Regions from separate parts of the Streptomyces sp. NPDC048659 genome, predicted to be linked through region 2. Evidence: riboswitches for the same ligand, from Rfam matches in the RefSeq annotation. Region 2 holds a riboswitch; each other region holds the start of a gene.
What was found. Region 2 has a riboswitch for cyclic di-AMP ahead of AB0C99_RS29160 (LysM peptidoglycan-binding domain-containing protein). Riboswitches for the same ligand answer to the same signal wherever they lie in the genome.
Positions count from the first base shown of each region.

Region 1: it holds a riboswitch for cyclic di-AMP, as region 2 does, so the genes downstream of both, AB0C99_RS22445 (transglycosylase family protein) here and AB0C99_RS29160 (LysM peptidoglycan-binding domain-containing protein) in region 2, are expected to answer to the same signal.
Region 3: it holds a riboswitch for cyclic di-AMP, as region 2 does, so the genes downstream of both, AB0C99_RS09035 (C40 family peptidase) here and AB0C99_RS29160 (LysM peptidoglycan-binding domain-containing protein) in region 2, are expected to answer to the same signal.
Region 4: it holds a riboswitch for cyclic di-AMP, as region 2 does, so the genes downstream of both, AB0C99_RS14765 (LysM peptidoglycan-binding domain-containing M23 family metallopeptidase) here and AB0C99_RS29160 (LysM peptidoglycan-binding domain-containing protein) in region 2, are expected to answer to the same signal.

Region 1 is NZ_JBEZHM010000029.1:82,590-88,215, forward strand. It holds gene AB0C99_RS22435 (septum formation initiator family protein) at 1-300, opposite strand, end outside; gene eno (phosphopyruvate hydratase) at 407-1,693, opposite strand; gene AB0C99_RS22445 (transglycosylase family protein) at 1,957-2,694, opposite strand; cyclic di-AMP (ydaO/yuaA leader) riboswitch at 2,698-2,871, opposite strand; gene AB0C99_RS22450 (transglycosylase family protein) at 3,129-4,190, opposite strand; gene AB0C99_RS22455 (cytochrome P450) at 4,363-5,619, opposite strand.
Region 2 is NZ_JBEZHM010000047.1:24,706-30,331, forward strand. It holds gene AB0C99_RS29155 (SpoIIE family protein phosphatase) at 1-1,217, opposite strand, end outside; cyclic di-AMP (ydaO/yuaA leader) riboswitch at 1,608-1,765, shown strand; gene AB0C99_RS29160 (LysM peptidoglycan-binding domain-containing protein) at 1,771-2,718, shown strand; gene AB0C99_RS29165 (oxidoreductase) at 2,780-3,715, shown strand; gene AB0C99_RS29170 (amidohydrolase family protein) at 3,802-5,148, opposite strand; gene AB0C99_RS29175 (GntR family transcriptional regulator) at 5,297-5,626, opposite strand, start outside.
Region 3 is NZ_JBEZHM010000008.1:122,309-127,934, forward strand. It holds gene AB0C99_RS09025 (ATP-dependent Clp protease proteolytic subunit) at 1-483, shown strand, start outside; gene AB0C99_RS09030 (hypothetical protein) at 491-793, shown strand; cyclic di-AMP (ydaO/yuaA leader) riboswitch at 1,109-1,308, shown strand; gene AB0C99_RS09035 (C40 family peptidase) at 1,312-1,788, shown strand; gene AB0C99_RS09040 (ATP-binding protein) at 1,923-2,354, opposite strand; gene AB0C99_RS09045 (8-amino-7-oxononanoate synthase) at 2,522-3,742, opposite strand; gene bioB (biotin synthase BioB) at 3,885-5,114, shown strand; gene AB0C99_RS09055 (adenosylmethionine--8-amino-7-oxononanoate transaminase) at 5,107-5,626, shown strand, end outside.
Region 4 is NZ_JBEZHM010000016.1:2,588-8,213, reverse strand. It holds gene AB0C99_RS14780 (helix-turn-helix domain-containing protein) at 1-24, shown strand, start outside; gene AB0C99_RS14775 (DUF6126 family protein) at 69-230, shown strand; gene AB0C99_RS14770 (tyrosine-protein phosphatase) at 253-1,050, opposite strand; cyclic di-AMP (ydaO/yuaA leader) riboswitch at 1,423-1,573, shown strand; gene AB0C99_RS14765 (LysM peptidoglycan-binding domain-containing M23 family metallopeptidase) at 1,578-2,564, shown strand; gene AB0C99_RS14760 (SGNH/GDSL hydrolase family protein) at 2,727-3,521, shown strand; gene AB0C99_RS14755 (STM4011 family radical SAM protein) at 3,508-4,401, opposite strand; gene AB0C99_RS14750 (STM4012 family radical SAM protein) at 4,413-5,626, opposite strand, start outside.

The DNA.
Region 1 (5,626 bases), on a different contig from region 2:
GGCGGGGTCCTGGAGGCGGGCCTTCTCGTCCCGCAGCTCCTCGACCCGCCGGGCGGCCTCGGCGGCCTTGCGCTGCTGGTCGGCGATCTCGCCCTGCTGGGAGACGTACTGCCGCATGGGGTAGGCGAGCGCCACCACCAGCGAGCAGACCACCAGGGCCAGGAAGGCCGCGCGGCCGGTGAGCCGGGAGCGGCGGGCCTGGCGGCGGGTCTGGGAGCGGTAGACACGGGCGGCGGTCTGCTCGCCGAGCAGCCTGATCCGGGTCGCGGTCGAGAACCGGTCCCGGTCCTTCACGGCCATCTCGTACGCCTCCCCTTCCACTGCCGACCCTCTTCACACGTACGTCCCCGCACACGGTACGGGACCGAGTGCGGGGACGTACGGAAGCGCCTTGCGGCAGGTGTTGTCAGCCCTTGAAGCGCGGGAAGGCGCTGCGGCCGGCGTAGACCGCGGCGTCGTCGAGGATCTCCTCGATGCGCAGCAGCTGGTTGTACTTGGCGACGCGCTCGGAGCGGGCCGGGGCGCCGGTCTTGATCTGGCCGCAGTTGGTGGCGACGGCCAGGTCGGCGATGGTGACGTCCTCGGTCTCGCCGGAGCGGTGCGACATCATGCACTTGAAGCCGCTGCGCTGGGCGAGCTCGACGGCGTCGAGGGTCTCGGTCAGCGAGCCGATCTGGTTGACCTTGACCAGGAGGGCGTTCGCGGAGCCCTCCTCGATGCCGCGGGCGAGGCGCTCGGGGTTGGTGACGAAGAGGTCGTCGCCGACGAGCTGCACCTTGGCGCCGAGCTTGTCGGTGATGACCTTCCAGCCGGCCCAGTCGTCCTCGAACAGCGGGTCCTCGATGGAGACCAGCGGGTACGCGGCGACGAGCTCCTCGTAGTACTCGGTCATCTCGGCGGCCGAGCGGGACTTGCCCTCGAACTCGTACTTGCCGTCCTTGTAGAACTCGGAGGCGGCGCAGTCGAGCGCGAGCGCGATGTCCTTGCCGGGGACGTAGCCGGCCTGCTTGATGGCCTCGAGGATGAGGTCGAGCGCGGCGCGGTTGGAGTCCAGGTTCGGGGCGAAGCCGCCCTCGTCGCCGAGACCGGTGGAGAGGCCCTTGGTCTTCAGGACGGACTTGAGGGTGTGGTAGACCTCGGTGCCCCAGCGCAGCGCCTCGGAGAAGGACTCCGCGCCGATCGGGGCGATCATGAACTCCTGGATGTCCACGTTGGAGTCGGCGTGCGACCCACCGTTGAGGATGTTCATCATCGGAACGGGCAGCAGGTGCGCGTTCGGGCCGCCCAGGTAGCGGAAGAGCGGCAGGTCGGACGCCTCGGAGGCGGCGTGCGCGACGGCGAGGGAGACGCCGAGGATGGCGTTGGCGCCGAGCGAGGACTTGTCCGGGGTGGCGTCCAGGTCGAACATGGCCTGGTCGATCAGGCGCTGCTCGGTGGCGTCGTAGCCGACGAGCTCCGGGCCGATCTGCTCGATGACCGCGAGGACGGCCTTCTCGACACCCTTGCCCTGGTAACGGTTGGGGTCGCCGTCACGGAGCTCAAGGGCCTCGAAGGCACCGGTGGAGGCACCGGACGGAACGGCAGCACGGCCGGTGCTGCCGTCGTCGAGGCCGACCTCGACCTCGACCGTGGGGTTGCCTCGGGAGTCCAGGATTTCCCGGGCTACGACGACGTCGATGGACGGCACGAGCATCTCCTTCTGGGATGTGACGCTGGGTGTGACGCGGTGGTGCAAGGTCTCGTTTCGCCTTGCGACAAGAGCCTAACCGGCTCTGGCGCTCCGGCCAGCCGGACGCCCGCCCCCTGGGACGAAAAAGGTCCCAACGGCACTCATCTAGGGACGAAAGACCCCTTACTACTCACCGGTAAGGGCCTGGGACGGGGAAACCCCGGACCGGAGCGCACGGGGGAAGGGCGCTCCGGACCGGGGTGGTCACCGCGGGTGGGTCGTCAGGCTCACTTCAGGTGGAGCTGCTGGCCCGGGTAGATCAGGTCGGCGTTCTCGACGACGCCCTTGTTGAGCTCGAAGAGCTTGGCCCAGCCGCCCTTGACGCCGTGCGCCTGGGCGATCTTGCTGAGGGTGTCGCCGGCGACGACCTTGTACTCGCCGTCGCCCTTCTTGACCGTCTTGCCGGTGGGCGTGGTGACGGTCTTCTTGGACTCGGTCTTCTTCTGCGCGGGCTTCGGCGCCTGGCGCTGCTCGCTGCGGGTCGTCGGCTGCTCGGTGGAGCGCTTCGACGACGACGAGGAGGAAGAAGAGGAAGAAGAGGAGGAGGACGAGCTGGAGGAGCCCGTCGACGCGGAGCCGCCGTTGTACGAGGCGTTGGAGAGGCCCACGCCGCAGCTCGGCCACGCGCCCTTGCCCTGGCCCGCGAGGACCTTCTCGGCGATGGCGATCTGCTGGGACTTCGACGCCTGGTTGGCGGTCGAGGCGTAGGCGGTGCCGCCGTACGCGGCCCAGGTGGAGGCCGAGAACTGCAGGCCGCCGTAGTAGCCGTTGCCGGTGTTGATGGACCAGTTGCCGCCGGACTCGCACTGGGCGACGCGGTCCCACTCGGAGGCGGTGGCGGCCGAGGCGGTGCCCGCGGTCATCAGCGGGGCGGCGACGGCGACACCGGTGACGCCGACGAGCGTGGCGACGCGGGTGGCCTTGGAGGGGCGGCGGTGCTTGCCCTTGTTGCCGGAAAACAGCATGGGAATTCTCCTCACCGACGCCTACGAGGTGAGCTGTCGGGTTCGGGCGAGTGAGTTGCCCGGCCGCGTGTCCTTGCACGCGGCTTCACCCCAAGCCGGTCGTCGGCCGTCTGTCTCAACGGCCGGGGCCGGCACTTACCTTGGGTCCCCCGCTCCTGCCTTCGGCGCTTGACAGCGACGACTTCCCGTCGGTCGGCGGCAGGATTCGGCGTACCGGTCGACGGGGCCCGCGGTGGCGAGCGGTGATGACCGTAGACATAGACCCGGCGGAAGTTCAAAGACCATCAACCCGGTGAAATCGCCCCTACTTGCTCCCCGGTGCGGGGTGTTTTCGCAGGTGAGGGGCGACCTCAGCAAAGTTTGCGGACGTGACACGCCAGTTCGGCAAGAGAGACCCATGTCTCACTTACTCATAACGGACATTCAGGTACGGACTACTCCGCCGCCGCCGTCTTTCCAGGCGTCAACTCAAGGCTCTGACCAGGGAGGATGAGGTCCGGGTCGGCGCCGACCGTCTTCTTGTTGGCGTCGTAGAGGGCGGTCCAGCCGCCGGGCAGCGCGTTCTCCTGTGCGATGTCCGACAGACTGTCACCCGGCCTGACGGTGTATTCGTCAACCTTGGGCGCATTGCCGGAATTGACCGTCTTGCTCCCCGCGACGGCGCTCTCCGCGCCCTGGCCGCCGACGGCCGTACCGTCCGTCGATCCGTCAGCCGGGGCCGCGTGGCGCCCGGATTCGGGCGTCACGTCCGTATTGCCCGATTCCTCCGAGGCGGCGTCACCCCGGTGCTTGCCGGAGCCGGGGGTGGCCGGATCCGTCGGGTCGGCCGTGCCCGGGGTGCCCGGGGTCACGGGGGTGCCGGTCGGGTCCGGCGTACCGGTCGGGTCCGGCGTGCCCGGCGTGCCGGTCGGGTCCGGGGTCGCCGAGCCGTCGGGGGTGCCCGGGGTCGCCGGCGGGGTCGTGGTGCCCCCCGAGGGCGTGGCCGGGGTCACCGGGGAGGCCGGGGTGGTGGTGCTGCCCCCGGAGCCGGCCGGGGTGCCGTCGGTCCGGTTGGACTCGGCGACCGGTCCGGTGGAGCTCTTCGGCTTGGCGGCGGGCCCGGGGTTCACGGCGGGCTTGCGGCCGTCCTTCGTCAGGCCCGCGATCGGCGCGCAGGTGTCCCACTGGGGGTCGCCCGCGGCGAAGGCGCGGTCCGCGATCGCGATCTGCTGCGCGCGGCTGGCGAGGTCGGCGCTCGGCGCGTAGGCGAGACCGCCGTGCCGCTCCCAGCCCTCCTGGGTGAACTGGAGGCCGCCGTAGAGCCCGTTGCCGAAGTTGGCGCTCCACGCGCCGCCCGACTCGCACTCGGCGACCCGGTCCCAGGTCGGGGCGTCCGCGGCGGCGGCGGAGCCGGCCGCGAGCAGCGGCAGGGCGATGGCCGAGCCGGTGACACCCGCCGCGACGACGATGGCGGGGGCCTGACGGGGTCTGCGGTGTCGTCCGTTCCCGGAGCGCATACGGACTGCCTTTCGCGTGACTGCTGAGACTGCCGGTGAACGTAGCGGCATTCGAACGTGAGTCACAAGTCGATGCAGCGGAGATCACGCGAAGATCACATTCCTGACGGTCCGTCAGAAAGCTTGCCGGGAAGCCCACCGGAAAGCCCGTCGGGAAGGACCGCCCCGGGGCTCAGTCCCGCGCGGCTTTGTGGGAAGCGCTGAACTCCACCGGAAGCGTGCGCAGGCCACGCATGATCAGGCCGCCGCGCCACCGCAGTTCCGCCGGATCGGCCCCAAGTCGCAGGTCCGGCAGGCGAGTCAGCAGCGTCGCCAGCGCCGTCTGCCCTTCGAGGCGGGCCAGCGGCGCCCCCAGGCAGTAGTGGATGCCGTGCCCGTAGCCGAGGTGCTGGTTGTCGCGGCGCGCCAGATCCAGCGTGTCCGGCTCCTCGAAGCGCGCCGGGTCGCGGTCGGCGGCGGCCAGCACCACCAGGACCGGGTCGCCCGCCGGGATCTCCTGGCCGCCCAGGGTCAGCGCCTCGGTGGCGAACCGCCAGGTCGCCATCTCGACCGGCCCGTCGTAGCGCAGCAGCTCCTCGATGCCCGTCTCCAGGAGCCCGGTCTCCCCCGCCGCGAGCGACTCCTGGAGCCGCGCCCGCTCCCCCGGCTCGCGCAGCAGCGCGTACACGCCGTTGCCGATGAGGTTGACGGTGGTCTCGAAGCCCGCGAAGAGAAGGATGAAGGCCATCGCGGCGGCCTCGTTCTCGGTGAGGTGCTCGCCGTGGTCGGACGCCTTGATGAGCCCCGAGATCAGGTCGTCGCCCGGGTCCGCGCGCTTCTTGTGGATGAGCTCCAGCAGATAGCCGCGCATCTTCTTCACCGAGCGGGCCACCCCGCCGCGCGGCCCGCCGCCGTGCCGGATCATCATCCCGGCCCAGTCCCGGAAGTCGTCCTGGTCCTCCTCGGGCACGCCGAGCAGGTCGCAGATGGCGTAGATGGGGAGCGGGAAGGCGAACTCGTGGATGAGGTCCGCGCTCCCCCTCTCCGCGAAGCCGTCGATGAGGCGGTCGGTGAGCTCCTGCACCCGGGGCGCGAACTCCGCGACCCGGCGGGGGGTGAACGCCTTCGACACCAGCCGCCGCAGCCGGGTGTGGTCCGGCGGGTCGATGTTGAGCAGGTGGGTCATCAGCTCGGCCTTGCGCTCGCCGGGGATGCCCGTCTTGCCCTTGGCGTGCGCCGGCTCGTCGTGGTGCGCCGGGTTCTTCGACAGCCGCTGGTCGGCCAGCGCCTGCCGGGCGTCGGCGTACCGGGTCACCAGCCATGCCTCCACGCCGCTGGGCAGCGTCGCCCGGTGCACCGGCGCGTGCTCGCGCAGCCAGGCGTACGCGGGGTACGGATCGGTGGCGAACTCCCAGGTGAAGAGCTCGGGGGCGGCGGGTCGGTCGGACATGGTCCCG
Region 2 (5,626 bases):
GGGACGGCGAGGTAGGAGTGGATGCCCGCGCGGCGCAGCAGCGCGGCGGTGGCCTCTCCGCTGGCGATCCGCGGCAGGTCGGCGTCGGTGACGTGCCGCACGAGGACCGGGCGGCCGGTGCGGGCGCACTGGGTGACCAGCCGCTCGGCGCCGTAGCGGGCGGGCTCGCCCACCGGGTCGGCGGCCTCCTGCGCCGGGGTGGGGTACGCGGCCGTGACCGCGAGGGCCCGGAACACGGCCGGGCCCGAGGTCCGGGCGGGTCCGGGCTGGGTGAGGATGTCCTCCAGGACGTCCACGGCCGCGATGTCGGCGAACTCGGGCACCACGAGGTCCGCCAGCTCGTGCGCGGTCAGGTCCAGGTCGAGGGTGGTGCCCACCCGCTCCGAGGCGTCCGCGATGACCGCGAGGCGGCGCCGGGCCCGGGCCGCGGTCCTGGCCGCGGCGTGCTGCTCGGTGATGTCGCTGACCGAGGCGGCTGCGCCCATGACCCGGCGCTCCGGCGTCTCCAGCCGGTAGAGCGAGACCGACCACACCCGCTCCTCGCCACCGGGCCCGCGCACGCCCCGCACGGTGAGGGAGCGGACGGGCTCGCCCGTCCGCAGGACCTCGCCGAGCGCCGCCGCCAGCGCCTCGGCGTCCGGCGAGTCGACCGCCTCCGTGACGGTCCGGCCCAGGTGCGCGGCGGCGGGCCGGCCGTCGATGCGCTCCAGCGCCGGATTGACCAGGACGAAACGGAGGCCGTGATCGACCACGGCGAGCCCGATGGGGGAGTGGCCGACCAGCAGCGAGGACAGCGACAGGTCCCGCTCCGCCCGGCGGGCGGCGGCCCGGTCCGCGGCGAGCCCGAGGACGTACGGCCTGCCCCGCTCGTCCTGGAGGCGCGTGGCGCGGAACTCGACCGGGACCGTGCGCCCGTCCCTGTGCCGTACGGGGAAGACCCCGGCCCGGGGCCCGCCGCCCGAGGCCACGCGCGCGATCAGGGACCGCACCGGCTCCCGGTGCCGCTCCGCCACCAGCAGCGCGACGGCGTCGCGACCCAGGGCCTCGGCCGTGGGATGGCCGAAGAGCTCTTCCGCCCGGGGGCCCCACAGGACGATCCGGCCGTCCTCGTCGAGGAGGACGGCGGCGACGCCGAGCACGTCGAACGGGCCGCCCGGCTCCGGGGCGAGATCGCCGTCCGCCGGGTCCGGGCCGGCAGGGAAGTCCGCCGCGCTCATCCAGACCGTGTCCCTCCTCCGCCCCGCAGCCGGCTTCTCCATCATCCCGCCGCGGAAGCGGACCGCCAGTCGTGTGGTCCGCCCGCGCTCGTCGTGCGGACCAAAGCCGCCCGCCTCACCACCCCAAACTAAATGGATCCGGACATATCCGTTTAAGTATTCCTCGGTGATCTGAGTCACGGCGGGCCGAATTCCTCGCGCCCTGGCGCGGTGTCAGGGGCGGGCGCCCGGAGAAGAGTTGGCGAGTTGGATCACCGGGCCGTGATCACCCCGGTCCGGCCTCCTAAAAGATCTGCTTGCTTTTGCGAATCAGGCCCTTGTTCCGGCTCTTCGGATTCGCCTACGGTCACCCGTCATCCGGGTGGAACGCCGAATCCTGCCGCCGCCCGGGCACCACACTCACCCACCCGAGAACGGCAGGAGCGGGGGACCCAAGGTTCGCCGCCGCCCCGTGTCCGGGGCGGCTCGGGGTGAAGCCGCGCAGCCGTGCGGCCGGGCAGCTCCTGCCCGAACCCGACAGCTCACCTCGCAGGCGAAGGAGAGGACTCTCGCCATGCGTGGACCCGGGAAGCACCGCCGCCCCAAGAACACCCCGCTCGCCCGCGGCCTGGCCGTCGTCGGCATCACCGGCGGCGCCGCACTCGTCCTGCCGCTCGCCGCGGCGACCGGAGCCGCCGCCGCGACCCCGCAGGCGGCGCTGACGGCCCAGGCAGCCCAGACAGCCCAGATAGCCCAGACGGCCCGGACGGCGCCGGCCGTGCAGGCCGTCCAGACCACGCAGACCACGCAGGCCGCACAGGTCGTCGCGATCGGAAAGATCGCAACGGTTCAGCAGGGCGGGAAGGCCACCTACTCGGTCGTCGCGGGGGACTCGCTCTCGAAGATCGCCCGCCAGCACCAGCTGAGCGGCGGCTGGAAGCAGCTCTACCGCGACAACCGCGCCGCCGTCGGCGCCGACCCCGGCCTCATCCACCCCGGCCTGCGCCTCTCCCTCGGCGCCGCGACCGCTGCCACCGGCGGCGGAGCCGCGGCCACCGCTCGCCCGGCGGTCGCGCCCGCGGTCTCCACCGAGGTGGTCCAGGCGGCGGCGAAGACCCCCGCGGCGCCGTCCGCCCGGTCCGCCACGTCGGTCTCCTCGGCGGCGGCGGCGACATCGGCGGCGACCTCGGCCGTCTCGTACACGGACGACCTGGACGGCTGGATCCGGGAGGCCCTCGACATCATGGGCCGCAACGGCATCCCGGGCAGCTACGACGGCATCTACCGCAACATCATGCGCGAGTCCTCGGGCAACCCGCTCGCCCTGAACGACTGGGACTCCAACGCCGCCGCCGGCACCCCCTCCAAGGGCCTGCTCCAGGTGATCGAGCCCACCTTCCAGGCTTACCACGTCCCCGGCACCGCCTACGACCTCTACGACCCGGTCGCCAACATCACCGCCGCCTGCAACTACGCCGCCGACCGCTACGGCTCGATCGACAACGTCTTCGGCGCCTACTGACCCCCCCTCCTCGCGGCGGCCGGGGCATCATGGGGGCGTCACGGCCGGAAGGAGCGCTCGTATGACGGGCTGGAACGCGAGGAACATCCCCGACCAGCGGGGCCGCACCGCGGTGGTCACCGGGGCCAACAGCGGCATCGGCTACGTCACCGCCCGCGAACTGGCCCGCGCCGGCGCGCACGTCGTGCTCGCCTGCCGCAGCAGTGCCCGGGGCGAAGCGGCCCGCGACCGGCTGCGCACCGAAGTCCCGCACGCGGAGGCGGAGTTCGCCCGGCTCGACCTGGGCGACCTCGCCTCCGTACGGGCCTTCGCGGCCGCCTTCGCGGAGCGCTCCGACCGGCTCGACCTGCTGATCAACAACGCCGGGGTGATGGCCCTCCCGCAGGGCCGCACCACCGACGGCTTCGAGACCCAGTTCGGGGTGAACCACCTCGGCCACTTCGCGCTCACCGGGCTCCTCATGCCCCTGCTGCTGCGCACCCCCGACGCCCGGGTCGTCAGCCTCTCCAGCGGCTTCCACGCCCTGGCGGACCTGGACCACGACGACCTCAACGCGGAACGCGGCTACCGCCGCTGGATCGCGTACGGGCGCTCCAAGACGGCGAACCTCCTCTTCATTCACGAGCTGGCCCGCCGCCTCGACGCCGCCGGGTCCGGCGTCGTGGCCGCCGCCGCCCACCCCGGCTACGCCGCCACCAACCTCCAGACCGCCGGGCCCCGCCAGGAAGGCCGCAAGGCCGCCGAGCGGCTGATGGAGCTGGGCAACCGGGTCATCGCGCAGCCCGCCGCCACCGGCGCCCTGCCCACCCTGTACGCGGCCACCGCCCCCGGTGTGCGCCCCGACGCCTTCATCGGCCCGAGGCTGGGCTGGCGCGGCGCGCCCGTCCGGTCCTGGCGGGCCCGCTGGACGCTGGACGACGCCTCCGGCGAACGCCTGTGGACCGCGTCGGAGGAGCTGACGGGGGTCCGCTACGACGCCCTGACGGGGAGGCCGTAAGGGGGGAAGCCGTAAGGGGGAGGCCGTAAGGGGGAGGCCGTGACGGTGAGGCGCTGACGGGAAGGCCGTGAGGGGGGGACTCCCCGTCAGGCCAGGAACTCCCCGTCGCGGGCCACCACGACGCCGCCGTGCACGACGAGGTCCCGGCGCGGCATGTCCACCACGACCTGCGGCAGGCACTCGCCCCGTACGAGGACGAAGTCGGCCGGCGAACCGGGCCGCAGGTCGGCGTGGGGCAGGCCCATGACGTCGGCGCCGCCGTCGGCGGCCACGCCGTAGCAGTCCGCCAGCTCCTCGTCGAGGCGGACGTCGGTCACCCAGCCCAGCAGGTGCGCGCGGTGCATCATGTCCGCGTTGCCGAACGGGCTCCAGGAGTCGCGGACCCCGTCGGAGCCGAGCCCGACCCGTACGCCGTGCTCGCGCAGCCGCGCGATCGGCAGCACCAGCGAGTCGGACGGGGCGACGGTGGTGAGGGCGATGTCCTGGGCGCCCAGGTCGGCCGCGATCGCGCCGAGCTCGCGGTCGGACAGGGCGGGCAGGCAGAACACGTGGCTGACCGTGACCTTGCCCGCGAGGGAGAGCGCGCGGGTGCGCTCGATGATGCCACGCATGGCCCGGATGCCCCGCTCGCCCTGGTCGTGCAGGTGGATGTCCACGCCGACGCCGTGGCGGTCGGCGATGCCGAAGACGAGGTCGAGCTGTTCGTCCAGGGCGTTGTCGAAGCCGATCGGGTCGATGCCGCCGATCATGTCCACGAGCCCGGCCCGGGCCGCCTTCTCCAGGAGCGCCGCCGTTCCCGGGGTCCGTACGACGCCGTGCTGCGGGAACGCCACGATCTGCACGTCCAGCGCGTGCCGCAGCCGCTTCCGCGCCTCGGCCAGCCCCTCGACCCCGGCCAGGCCGTAGGCCGGGGCCACGTCGGCGTGGGCGCGCATCGCCCGGGTGCCGCGCGCCACGGCGTGGGACATCAGGCCGTACGCGCGCTCGGCGACCGGCCGCCGCTGGGCGCGGAACAGCTCCACGTCCTGGGCGACGTAGTCGGCGATGCCGTCGGCGGGCCGCCGGGAGACCCAGGAGCCGCCCCAGGTCGTCTTGTCCGGGTGGATGTGCGCGTCCACGAGCGACGGCAGGGCGATCCGGCCGCCGCCGTCCACGACCTTGGCTCCGCGCGGCGCGGGCCCGGCCGACACCCGCCCGTCGACGACGACCAGGTCGACCGCCTTCGCCGCGCCGTAGGGCCGCACGTCGCGGAAGACGACCGTACGGTCCCGGTGCCCCGCGGCACCGGCGGGCGCGGGAGCCGCGGCGGCGGGGGTGGCTCCGGCGCCGACGGCGGCCGTGGTGCCGGCCAGGGCGGCGGCCCCGGCACCGGCGAGCATCGTGCGGCGGGACAGCGCGGGCGTGGGAGCGGAGGCGGGGGACGACGGCTGCATGGGGACTCCTGGGCAGGGGACCAACGGCTTCCGATTTTTGTATACCAAGCGGCGCGCGCCGAACAAGGGTGAGCGAGAAATCCCTGCATCGTCTGGTGATCGGGGTGCAGAGGGTGGGCTTGGCGCCAGTCTTGGTATACAAATACCTTCAGCTGTCGCCGAAGAGGGACCGCAGCGCGACCGCCCTGCTGTCCCGTACGTGCAGGAGGGTGGCGGCGCCCGCCGCCTCCGCGTCCCCGGCCGCGATGTGCCGGAACATCTCCGCGTGCTGGGCCCGCATGTGCGCGGGCTCCTCGCGCAGGCCGAACAGCAGCCGCAGCTGCCAGCTCAACTGCTCCATCACGCGGCCGAGCAGGGGGTTGCCCGCCATGGCGACGATCCCCTCGTGGAAGGCCGTGTGCGCGGCGACCTCGCGCGCGCCCTCGGGCTCGGCCGCCGCCGACTCCGCCTGGTGCAGCGTCGCCTCCAGCGCCGTCAG
Region 3 (5,626 bases), on a different contig from region 2:
ATCGCCCAGCTGCTCCACCTCGAATACGCGGCCCCCGAGCAGCCGGTCTCCCTCTACCTGAACTCCCCCGGCGGTTCGGTCAGCGCCATGACCGCGGTGTACGACACGATGCGGGCGCTCGCCTGCGAGGTGGAGACCACCTGCCTCGGCCAGGCCGTCGGACCCGCCGCCGTCCTGCTCGCGGCCGGCACCCCCGGGCGCCGGCTGGCCCTGCCGGGCGCCCGGATCGTCCTCCAGGAGCCCGCCCTGGAGGAGCCGTTGCGGGGGCAGCCCAGCGATCTGGACATCCACGCGCGGGAACTGCTGCGCCAGCGCGAGCTGATGGCCGGCCTGCTGGCCGGGCACACCGGCCGGACCCGCGCCGAGGCCGCCGCCGACCTGGACCGGACCACCGTCCTGGACGCCCCGGCCGCCCTCGCGTACGGCCTGGTGGACCACGTGGTGGAGCGCCGGGCGCGGACCGCCGGCACCGGGAGGGGGTGAGCCCGGCATGACCCCGGAGCCGCCGCTGCCCGCGCTCACCCGCGCCGAGGGCGAGTTCGTGGACGCCTACCTCGAAGTCCTGGACCTCCTGGGGCGGATCAATCCATCCAGATCCACGCATACCTATGGGGCGCTGCGCGCGGCCCAGGCCCTGGTCGGGCGCGCGACGGCGCTCCGCGACGCCCTGACGCTCATGCATACGCGGGGCGAGAGCGAGGTCCACGCGGACACATTGGCGCGTGCGCTACGGGTGTTGGACGGAGAGCGACGGTCCGGCCGGGTCATCGTCCCCGGGGAGTCCGCGAGTTGACACTCCCGCGTGTCGTGTCGAGGGCCGGCCGGGGTACGGCGACCGCAGAAAACCTCCCCCGTTCGGCGTAGTGGACACCTCGGCATGGAGCGGACGCGAGTTGCGCAGCGGGAGTACACATCTGGCGGAATCGGGCGTTCCATCGCAGGTGCGGGCCTCATCGCCGAAACGTCGGAAGATCCAGAAACCCGACTGTCCACCCGTACGGCTCAGTCGTGAGGAGCCTCACATATCGCCGTTTCAGCTCGGATTTCGCCCGGTCCGTGGGTCAAGATCCTCGACGACGACAAGCCCCCGCCACCCACGGCGGGGCGGTCCGGGCGGACGCCGAGTCCTGCCGCCGTCCCGGACGCCTGGTCGACAGGAGTGGATCGGCAGGAGTGGAGGACCCGAGCAGTACGGGACGTTCGCGCAGTGTGCGGACGTTCCTTGGGGTGAAGCCGCAGCCGCGGCCGGGCATCTTCGCCTGCCCGAACCCGACAGGTCATCCTTCACAGGCGGCTGACGAAGGGTTGCGCATGACTGCGCAGATTCATGTCCCGTCCCTGCTGTCCCGGGCCGGAGCCGTCTCGGCTCTCACCCTCGCCGCCGTCGGCGGCACGCTGCTCGCCCCAGGAGCGGCGCCGGAGGCCCAGGCCGCGACGAACTACGCCACCAAGGCGTTGGACGTCGCCGCCTCGAAGAAGGGATCGCCTTACCGGTACGGAGCCTCGGGACCGAGCCGTTTCGACTGCTCGGGGCTCACGGTCTACTCGTACAAGAAGGCGGGCAAGACGCTGCCCCGCACCGCGCAGCAGCAGTACAACAAGACCCGGCACATCGCCGCGTCGGGCCGCCAGAAGGGGGACCTGGTCTTCTTCCATTCCGGCGGAAGCGTGTACCACGTCGGAATCTACGCGGGTAACAACAAGATCTGGCACTCGCCGAAGACCGGCTCATGGGTGAAGCTCGACAAGATCTGGAGCTCGAAGATCTCCTACGGACGCGTCCGCTGACGCGCTGAACGCCGGCGCGGGAGGAGCGCCCGGTGGCGCCGCCGTCCCCTCCTCCCGCGCCCGGTCCCGCCCACCGGCCGCCTTCAGTCCTTCAGTCCGGCCGGCTGGCCGCCCGTCTGCCCGTCCGCCCGGCTTCAGGCCGCGTGCGCCGACGGCCAGGGCAGCCGGATCCACACCGTCTTGCCGCCCTCCTCGGTGGGAGTCACCGAGAGCCGCCCGCCCGCCTCCGCCGCGAGCGAGCGGATGATCACCAGGCCGCGCCCGTTGTCCTGCTGCACGGCGGCGGGCAGCCGCTGCGGCCAGCGCGGATGGCTGTCGGTCACCCCGATCCGCAACTGCTCGTCGCGCTCCAGGAGCACGTCCACCGTGAAGGTCGGCGACTGGCCGAAGGTGTGCTGGACCGCGTTGGTCGCCAGCTCCGAGACGATCAGCCGTACCGTGTCGGTGATGCCGTCGGCGTCGTCGAGCCCCCAGGACCCGAGCACCTCGACGACGTACCGCCGGGCGGTCGACACCGAGGCGGGATCGCTCGGCAGCGTCACGCTTGCTTCCTGATGGTCTGCCATGGCGACGCCGCCCCTTTCCCACCGGGCCGGACCCCGGTCTGCGCTGCGCGCCAGCCTGCCACCGATCGCGCGGCCCTGGGTGGCGATCCACCAAGATATGCGGATATCTGTCGCCCGATGCGGTGAACGGTGCGACGGGCGACCGGACAAGCACGTGTGACCGGCGCTCAGTCCCGGTCCCGCACCCCGTCCACGGCGCCCTCCGGCGCGGTCTCCAGGACGATGCCGACGGCCCGCTCGATCTGCGCGTCCGTCAGGTCCGCGCGGGCGGTCAGCCGGAGCCGGGAGATCCCGTCGGGGACCGAGGGCGGCCGGAAGCAGCCGACACCCAGCCCGCGTTCCCGGCAGTCCGCCGCCCAGGCCAGCGCCTGCTGCGGGCCCGGCGCCCGGACCGAGACCACCGCCGCGTCGGGCCGGGCGGCGGTCAGGCCGGCGCCGGTGAACAGCGCGTGCAGCCGGGCCGCCACCTCCCGGGCCCGGGCGGCCAGCTCCGGCTCGGCGGCGATCAGCCGCAGGCTCGCCAGGGCGCCGCCGACGGCCGCCGGGGCGAGACCGGTGTCGAAGATGAAGGTGCGGGCCGCGTTGACCAGGTGCTCGATCACCCGGGCCGGGCCGAGGACCGCGCCGCCCTGGCTGCCCAGCGACTTGGACAGGGTGAGCGTGGCGACGACGTCCGGGGCGCCCGCGAGGCCCGCCGCGTGGAGCGCGCCGCGCCCGCCCTCGCCGAGCACGCCGAAGCCGTGGGCGTCGTCGACGACCAGGCCCGCGCCGTGCGCCCGGCAGACCTCGGCGAGCGCGCCGAGCGGTGCCCGGTCGCCGTCCACGGAGAAGACGGAGTCGCTGACGACCAGCGCCGGGCGGCCCGGGTGGGCGCCCAGCGTCTTGGCGACGGCCTCCGGGTCGGCGTGCGGGACGACGGCCGTCTCGGCGCGCGCCAGGCGGCAGCCGTCCACGAGGGAGGCGTGGTTGGCGGCGTCCGAGACGATGAGGCCGTCCCGGACGGAGAGCGCGGTGAGCGCCGCCAGGTTCGCGGTGTAGCCGGAGGAGAAGACGAGGGCCGCCTCGAAGCCGCCGAACGCGGCGAGTTCGCGCTCCAGGGTCTCGTGCAGCCGGGTGGAGCCGGTGACGAGCCGGGAGCCGGTGGCGCCGGCGCCCCAGCGGCGGGCCGCCCCGGCCGCCGCCTCGGTGATCTCGGGCCGCCGGGTGAGGCCGAGGTAGTCGTTGCCCGCGAGGTCGAGGAGGCCGGACTCGGCGGCGCGGGGGCGCAGCGTGCGGACCAGCCCGGCCCGCGCGCGCTGCCGTGCGGCGGTGTCCGTCCAGTCGAAGGCGGCCTCGCGCGGGTCGCGTCCCCCGCGCGGCGCCGACGGGTGCTCGGGGTACGACGGCATGACGGATCCTTTTGTAGGCAGCGCACAGACCCTAACCCTCCCGGGCCGAGGTCAGGGTGTGGCCATACACACACCTCGATCGGGGTCGTTTGTTCACTTCCTCCTTGGCCGAGAGGTGTGCGGTAGGCCAGGATCAGCCCTTATGGACCTGCTGAACACGCTGGTGGAGAAGGGGCTGCGGCGCGAGTCGCCGACCCGTGAAGAAGCGCTCGCCGTCCTGGCGACCTCCGACGACGAGCTGCTCGATGTGGTGGCCGCCGCCGGGAAGGTGCGCCGGCAGTGGTTCGGGCGCCGGGTGAAGCTCAACTATCTGGTCAACCTGAAGTCCGGCCTGTGCCCCGAGGACTGCTCGTACTGTTCGCAGCGGCTCGGTTCGACGGCGGGCATCCTCAAGTACACGTGGCTGAAGCCCGACGAGGCGTCCGCGGCCGCGGCGGCCGGGGTCGCGGGCGGCGCGAAGCGGGTCTGCCTGGTGGCGAGCGGGCGCGGCCCGACGGACCGGGACGTCGAGCGGGTCGGCAGGACCATCGAGGCCATCAAGCAGGACAACGAGGGCGTGGAGGTCTGCGCCTGCCTGGGCCTGCTCTCCGACGGCCAGGCGGAGCGGCTGCGGGAGGCCGGCGCCGACGCGTACAACCACAACCTGAACACGTCCGAGGCGACGTACGGGGAGATCACCTCCACCCACACCTACGCGGACCGGGTGGACACCGTGCGGAAGGCGCACGGGGCGGGCCTCTCGGCCTGCTCGGGCCTGATCGCGGGCATGGGCGAGCTCGACGAGGACCTGGTCGACGTGGTGTTCGCGCTGCGCGAGCTGGACTCGGACTCGGTGCCGGTCAACTTCCTGATCCCCTTCGAGGGCACCCCGCTGGCCAAGGAGTGGAACCTCACCCCGCAGCGCTGCCTGCGGATCCTCGCGATGGTCCGGTTCGTCTGCCCGGACGTCGAGGTGCGGATCGCGGGCGGGCGCGAGGTGCACCTGCGCTCGATGCAGCCGCTGGCCCTGCACATCGCGAACTCGATCTTCCTGGGCGACTACCTGACCAGCGAGGGGCAGGCGGGCCAGGCCGATCTCGACATGATCGCGGACGCCGGTTTCGAGGTGGAGGGCGCGGGCACGACGACGCTCCCGGCGCACCGCGCGGACGCGGTGGCCGCGATGGCCGCCGCGGCGGGCGGCTGCGGTTCGCACGCGGAGGCCGGTGGCGGCGGCTGCGGTTCGCACGGGGCGGGCGGCGGCTGCGGGCCGTGCGGTGGCGGCGGTGCCGCCGTGGCGCAGGAGCCCGTCGCGGCCCCCAACGAGGCCAGGACCGACCTGGTGGCCGTGCGCCGCCGAGGCGCCGGAACGGACCTCGCGCCGAATGCGTAACGAGGAACTGCTGGCCCTGGACCGGGCCCACGTCTGGCATCCGTACGGCCCCATGCCGGGGCGCGTCGAGCCGCTGGTCGTGGACTCCGCGTCCGGGGTGCGGCTCCGGCTCGCCGAACCGGCCCAGGGGCGGGCCGAGCTGATCGACGGCATGTCCTCCTGGTGGTCGGCGATCCACGGCTACAACCACCCCGTCCTGAACGAGGCGGCGCGCGGCCAGCTCGACCGGATGAGCCACGTCATGTTCGGCGGGCTCACCCACGAGCCGGCCGTCCGGCTCGCCGCCCGGCTCGTCGAGATCACCCCCGAGCCGCTGCGGCACGTCTTCCTCAGCGACTCCGGCTCGGTCTCGGTCGAGGTCGCGGCCAAGATGTGCCTGCAGTACTGGCGTTCCGTCGGGCGCCCCGGCAAGCAGCGGCTGCTGACCTGGCGCGGCGGCTACCACGGCGACACCTGGCAGCCCATGTCGGTGTGCGACCCGCAGGGCGGGATGCACGAGCTGTGGTCCGGGG
Region 4 (5,626 bases), on a different contig from region 2:
GACGGCACCCCGCACCGCCGCTGACCCCCCCGTATCCGAGCGTGTACCCGACCGTGGAAAGGACCGACATGTCCGAGCTTCCTGCGCACTCCGTACCGGACACCGGCGAGGAGCGGGGCAACGGCAAGTTCCCCAAGGGGCTGGTGCTCCGCCTGTTCGCCTACCTCATCGCCGGTCACCTCTTCGCCGGCTTCCTCTACCTGCTGTTCGCGATGGGCGGCAAGCAGTAGGCGAGGGGCGGGCGAGCGGGGGCTACGCCTCGGCGAGCAGCCGCTCGCGCAGCCGGTCCCGGGTCTCCGGGGCCAGCCGCAGCCCCTCGGACAGGTAGTTCTCCACCGAGCCCCAGGTCTCCTCGATGGTCGCGAAGGCGGCCCGCAGGTACTCGACGCGCGCGTCGAAGAGGGGGCTCAGCAGCTCCATCACCTCCGGGGACATCGCGTCCGCGGCCTCGGACTCGCGCCGCACCTTGTAGCGGCGGTGCGGCTCGTTCGACTTCACGTAGTCCGCCTCGATCGCCTCGCGCTCCACGCCCAGGGCGAGCAGCGTGATCGCGATCGACAGCCCGGCCCGGTCCTTGCCGGCGGCACAGTGCATCAGGGCCGGGACGCTCTCCTCGGCCATGTCGTGCAGGATCCGGCTGTGCTCCGCCGTCCGCTCCACGATCATCTTCTGGTACGACTCGGACATCCGGGCCGCCGCCTTGCCGTCGCCCAGGATCCCGGCGAGCTGCGTCAGGTCGCCGGTCTGCACCAGCTTCCAGAACTCCTTGCCGTCGGCCGGGTCGTTGAGCGGTATGTTCACGTTCCGCACGCCCGGCAGCTCGACGTCCGCGCCCTCCATCCGCCGGTCGGCCTCGTTGCGGAAGTCGAAGACGGTGTGCAGCCCGAGGGCGGCGAGGAACTCCGCGTCCTCCGCCGTGGCGTGCGCCAGGTGACCGCTGCGGAAGAGGCGCCCGGCGCGCACGCTCCGGCCGTCCACCGTCGGCAGCCCGCCGAGGTCGCGGAAGTTACGTACGCCGGTCAGCTCGGGCTCGGTCGTCGCGTGGGTCACGGAAGCTCCTGGTCGTGAGATCGGTTCCTGAGGCAATCATCCAGGTGAGAGACCCGGACCGCACCCCCTCTGACGGGAATGCGCGATCTGTCCGAATTAGGACTTAAGGCATAACGCGCCCTGATAGCGGGGGAGATGGTCTCCGGTGCGTGAGCAGCGTCATACACGTGACGGACCGTGGCGGGGCAACCTTTCCGAATTCCCTTGTGGAAAGGGAAATCGAGGGACCGTCATCCACGGAGGGTGACCGCGATTCCGGCCGTAAAAGCTGTCCGTACGCACATTCCTGAAAAGCGCGGCTTGTTAGGGCCCCGCCGCCTCGTCTAGCGTCGCGCTCAATCCGGACGGACCGCCCAATCCTGCCGCCGACCGGAATCCCCATCACCCGTACCAGGCAGGAGCGGGGGACCCAGGTAGTACGCCGGCCCCTCAAGGACGGCTCGGGGTGAAGCCACGCGACAGCGCGGCCGGACAGCTCCAGTCCGAACCCGACAGCTCACCTCGCAGGCGACGGAGAGGAATCCGCCATGCCCGCGAAGGGTAAGCACCGCCGTCCCAAGGCCAATCCGATCACCCGCGGGTTCGTCGCCGCCGGCACCGGCGGCGCCGTCGTCGCCCTGCCGCTGATCGGAGCGACCGGCGCCCACGCCGCCGAGCAGGCCGCCCCGGCCGCGAAGGCCCCGCAGGCCGTCGCCGTCGCCGTCGCCGCCAAGACCCCCGCCCAGGCCCCGGCCGCCGCGCCCGCCGCGGCCGCGCCGAAGGCGTACACCGTCGTCCGCGGCGACTACCTGTCGAAGATCGCCGCCGAGCACCGGCTGGCCGGCGGCTGGCAGAAGCTCTACCGCGACAACAGCCAGGTCGTCGGCGAGGACCCCTCGCTGATCCTCCCCGGCATGAAGCTCACCCTCGGCGCCAAGAACCCCGCGAAGACCACCGCCAAGGCGGCGCCCGCGCCGAAGGCGGCCCCCGAGCGCACCACGAAGAGCGGCGGCGAGGACACCCGCGCCACGCGCGGCACCGAGCGCCCCGCCACGTCGGCCGCCTCGTCGTCGTCCTCGTCCTCGTCGTCTTCCTCTTCGTCGTCCGGGACGGGCCAGACCTCCTCCTCCGGCTGGGTCACCCCCATCGCGGGCGGCGGCGTCTCCACCCCGTACCGCGCCTCCGGCTCCATGTGGTCCTCCGGCTACCACACCGGTGTCGACTTCATCGCCTCCACCGGCACCACCGTCCGCGCGGTCGGCCCCGGCACCGTCTACTCCGCCGGCTGGGGCGGCGCCTACGGCAACCAGGTCGTCATCCAGCACGCCGACGGCACCTTCTCCCAGTACGGCCACCTCTCCTCGCTGTCCGTCTCCGCCGGCCAGACCGTCAGCGGCGGCCAGCAGATCGGCCTCTCCGGCGCGACCGGCAACGTCACCGGCCCGCACCTGCACTTCGAGATCCGCACCGGGCCGGAGTACGGCTCCGACATCGACCCGCTGGCCGTCCTGCGCCGGCACGGCGTCGGCGTCTGACCCGCCCCGCACCACGGATTCCACCCGGAGGCCCGGCACCCACGTGCCGGGCCTCCGGGCTATTCCGACTTGGGAGAATCTTTATCGGTGGCATATGTCACCCGCCGTCAACCCCTCCTTACGGTCGCGTAGGTCACATCGGTGAAGGAAAGATGTGCTCCCGTGGCAGACGATTCGAGAACACCAGACAAGAACGCATTCGGGTCGTACGCGGCGATCGGTGACAGCTTCACGGAGGGCGTCGGCGACCCCGGCCCCGACGGGACGTACGTCGGCTGGGCGGACCGGTTCGCGGTCCTGCTCGCGGACCAGCTGCCGGAGAACGACGCCTTCCGCTACGCCAACCTGGCGGTGCGGGGGCGCCTTCTGGACCAGATCGTCGCGGAGCAGGTCCCGAGGGCGAAGGAACTCGCCCCCGACCTGGTGACCTTCTGCGCCGGCGGCAACGACATCATCCGCCCCGGCACCGACCCCGACGACGTCGCCGAGCGCTTCGAGCGCGCCGTCGCGGACCTGACCTCCGCCGTCGGCACCGTGATGGTGACGACCGGCTTCGACACCCGCGACGTGCCGGTCCTCAAGCACCTGCGCGGGAAGATCGCCACCTACACCGCGCACGTGCGGGCCATCGCGGACCGCTACGACTGCCCGGTGCTCGACCTGTGGTCGCTGCGGTCGGTCCAGGACCGGCGCGCCTGGGACGACGACCGGCTCCACCTGTCGGCGGAGGGGCACACCCGGGTCGCGCTGCGCGCCGCCCAGGTCCTCGGCCTGCCGGTGCCGGCCGACCCGGACCAGGCGTGGCCGCCGCAGCCGCCGCGCGGCACCCTGGAGGTCCGCAAGGACGACATCCACTGGGCCAAGGAGTACCTGGTCCCGTGGATCGGGCGCAGGCTGCGCGGCGAGAGCTCCGGCGACCACGTCGAGGCCAAGCGCCCCGACCTCATGCCCCTGTAGGCACCCCCGGCGGGCCGGCCGGGATCCGCGCCCAGGGCGGGCCGGCCGGGATCCGCTCCAGGACCCCGCCGGCGAACACGTCGTACAGCGGCAGCGTCTCCAGGTGGACGTAGCCGATGTGGCAGTCGCAGACGCCGAGCGGGCAGGGGCGGGGGCGCAGCGCGGCCCGGTACGAGCCGTCGTACAGGTTGCCCAGCTCGGCCTTGACGAAGTGGCAGCGCCGCACCGTCCCGTCGCCGTCGACCGAGACGACCGACTCGCCGGTGCGGCAGGGCAGCCCGGCCGACCGGTGCGGCCGCCTGCTGTAAGGGAAGAGGGGGTCGAGGACCGTCCAGTCCCCGGCCTCCTCGTCGGTGTAGGTGTGGCCGTCCGCCGCGTTCACCCACAGATAGACCTCGGGCGGCAGCTCGGCCCGCAGCCGCCGCGCGGCGCCCAGGTGCTCCGGCAGGCCGACGATCCCGACGCTGAACCGGATCCCCCGCTCGGCGAGCGCCCGGCACTTGCCGAGGAACCGCTCGTACGGGGTCTGGCCCGGGTGGTAGGTGCACCACAGGGCCACCGTGTCCGGGTCGGCCTCGGCCAGCCACTCCGTGCGGCAGCTCAGATTGGTCTGGATCGCGACCCGCTCCACGTGCGGCAGCCGGGACAGCCCGACCAGCGCCCGCCGGTACCACGACCGCGTCAGGCCCTCGCCCCAGGGCGTGAACAGGATCCGCAGCCGGTCCTCCGTCCGCTCCGCCGCCCAGCCGGTGAAGCGCTCCAGCGCCGCCCGGTCCGCCGTCAGCGCCTCGCGGCTGTCCCGGCGCTTGGCGAAGGGGCAGTACGGGCAGTCGTAGTCGCAGGAGGCCAGCGGGCCCCGGTAGAGCAGGGTCAGATCCATTCCGGGCTCCGCTACTTCGCCTCGTACGCGGCCATCGCCGCCCGCACCGCCGGGGAGAACAGCTCGGGGCCCAGCCCGTCCGAGTACGCCAGGCCCTCGGGGGAGAGCCGGAGCAGCCCGGCCGGGGCGTCCGCGTCCAGCCAGCCCCGGGCCTCGAAGCGGGCCAGCTCGGCCGGGAAGTCGGCCTCGGGCGCGCCGCCGAAGCGGGCCGCGTAGTCGGCGGTCTCCATGCCCCGGGCCTGGAGCAGCGACTGGAGCAGATGGCGGCGGCGGGCCTCGTCCGGGTCGGTGCGGCGGCCCACCTCGGCGCGCGAGAAGTCCGGCGCCTCCGTGTACGCGTCGATGATCGAGCGGATCTCGCGGGTGCCCACCGCGTAGTCGAAGGAGTAGTGCAGCCGCGAGGTGTACGAGCGGGCGCCGCAGCCCAGGCCGATCATGCCGTCCGTCTGGCAGGCGTGGTCCTCGGGGCCGAGGGCGGGCGCGTCCGCGCGCCGGAACATGCGCATCGACACCTGCTCGTAGCCCTGCGCCAGCAGATGATCCCGGCCGTACCGGTAGAGCCGCAGCCGCTGCGCGTCCCACTCCAGGTCCGCGTCCTGACCCGGGCCCAGCCGGCCCAGACCGGTGAGCGGGCGGACGTACAGCGGGTAGAGGTAGAGCTCCTCGGGCCGCCAGGCGAGCGCCGCGTCGAGGGACTGGCGCCAGGTCTCCTCGGTCTGGCCGTCGATGCCGTAGATCAGGTCGATGTTGAGGATCGGGACGCCGGTGTCCCGGATGCGCCCGAGGGCCGCCTCGACGTCGGAGCGGCGCTGCGGGCGCACCGCCGCCCGCGCCTCCCGCTCGACGAAGCTCTGCACGCCGATGCTCAGGCGGGTGGCGCCCCGCTCGGCGAGGACCGCGAGCCGGTCGGCGGTCGCCGTGCCCGGGGAGGTCTCCACCGACAGGGGCACGGCCCGCAGGTCCGCCCCCATCCGCAGCTCGGCGATGTCGCACAGCCGCGCCAGCTCGGCGGCGGTCAGATAGGTCGGCGTGCCCCCGCCGAACGCGGCGGTGGCGAACCGCACCGGCGCCGCGTCCCCCAGCGCCTCGCGCACCGCCACCGCCTGCCGCTCCAGCGCGTCGAGATAGCGGGTGGTCAGCTCGTCCGGGGCGCCGATCCGGGTGAAGAGGTTGCAGAAGCCGCAGCGGACCTCGCAGAACGGTATGTGCGCGTAGAGGGAGAGCG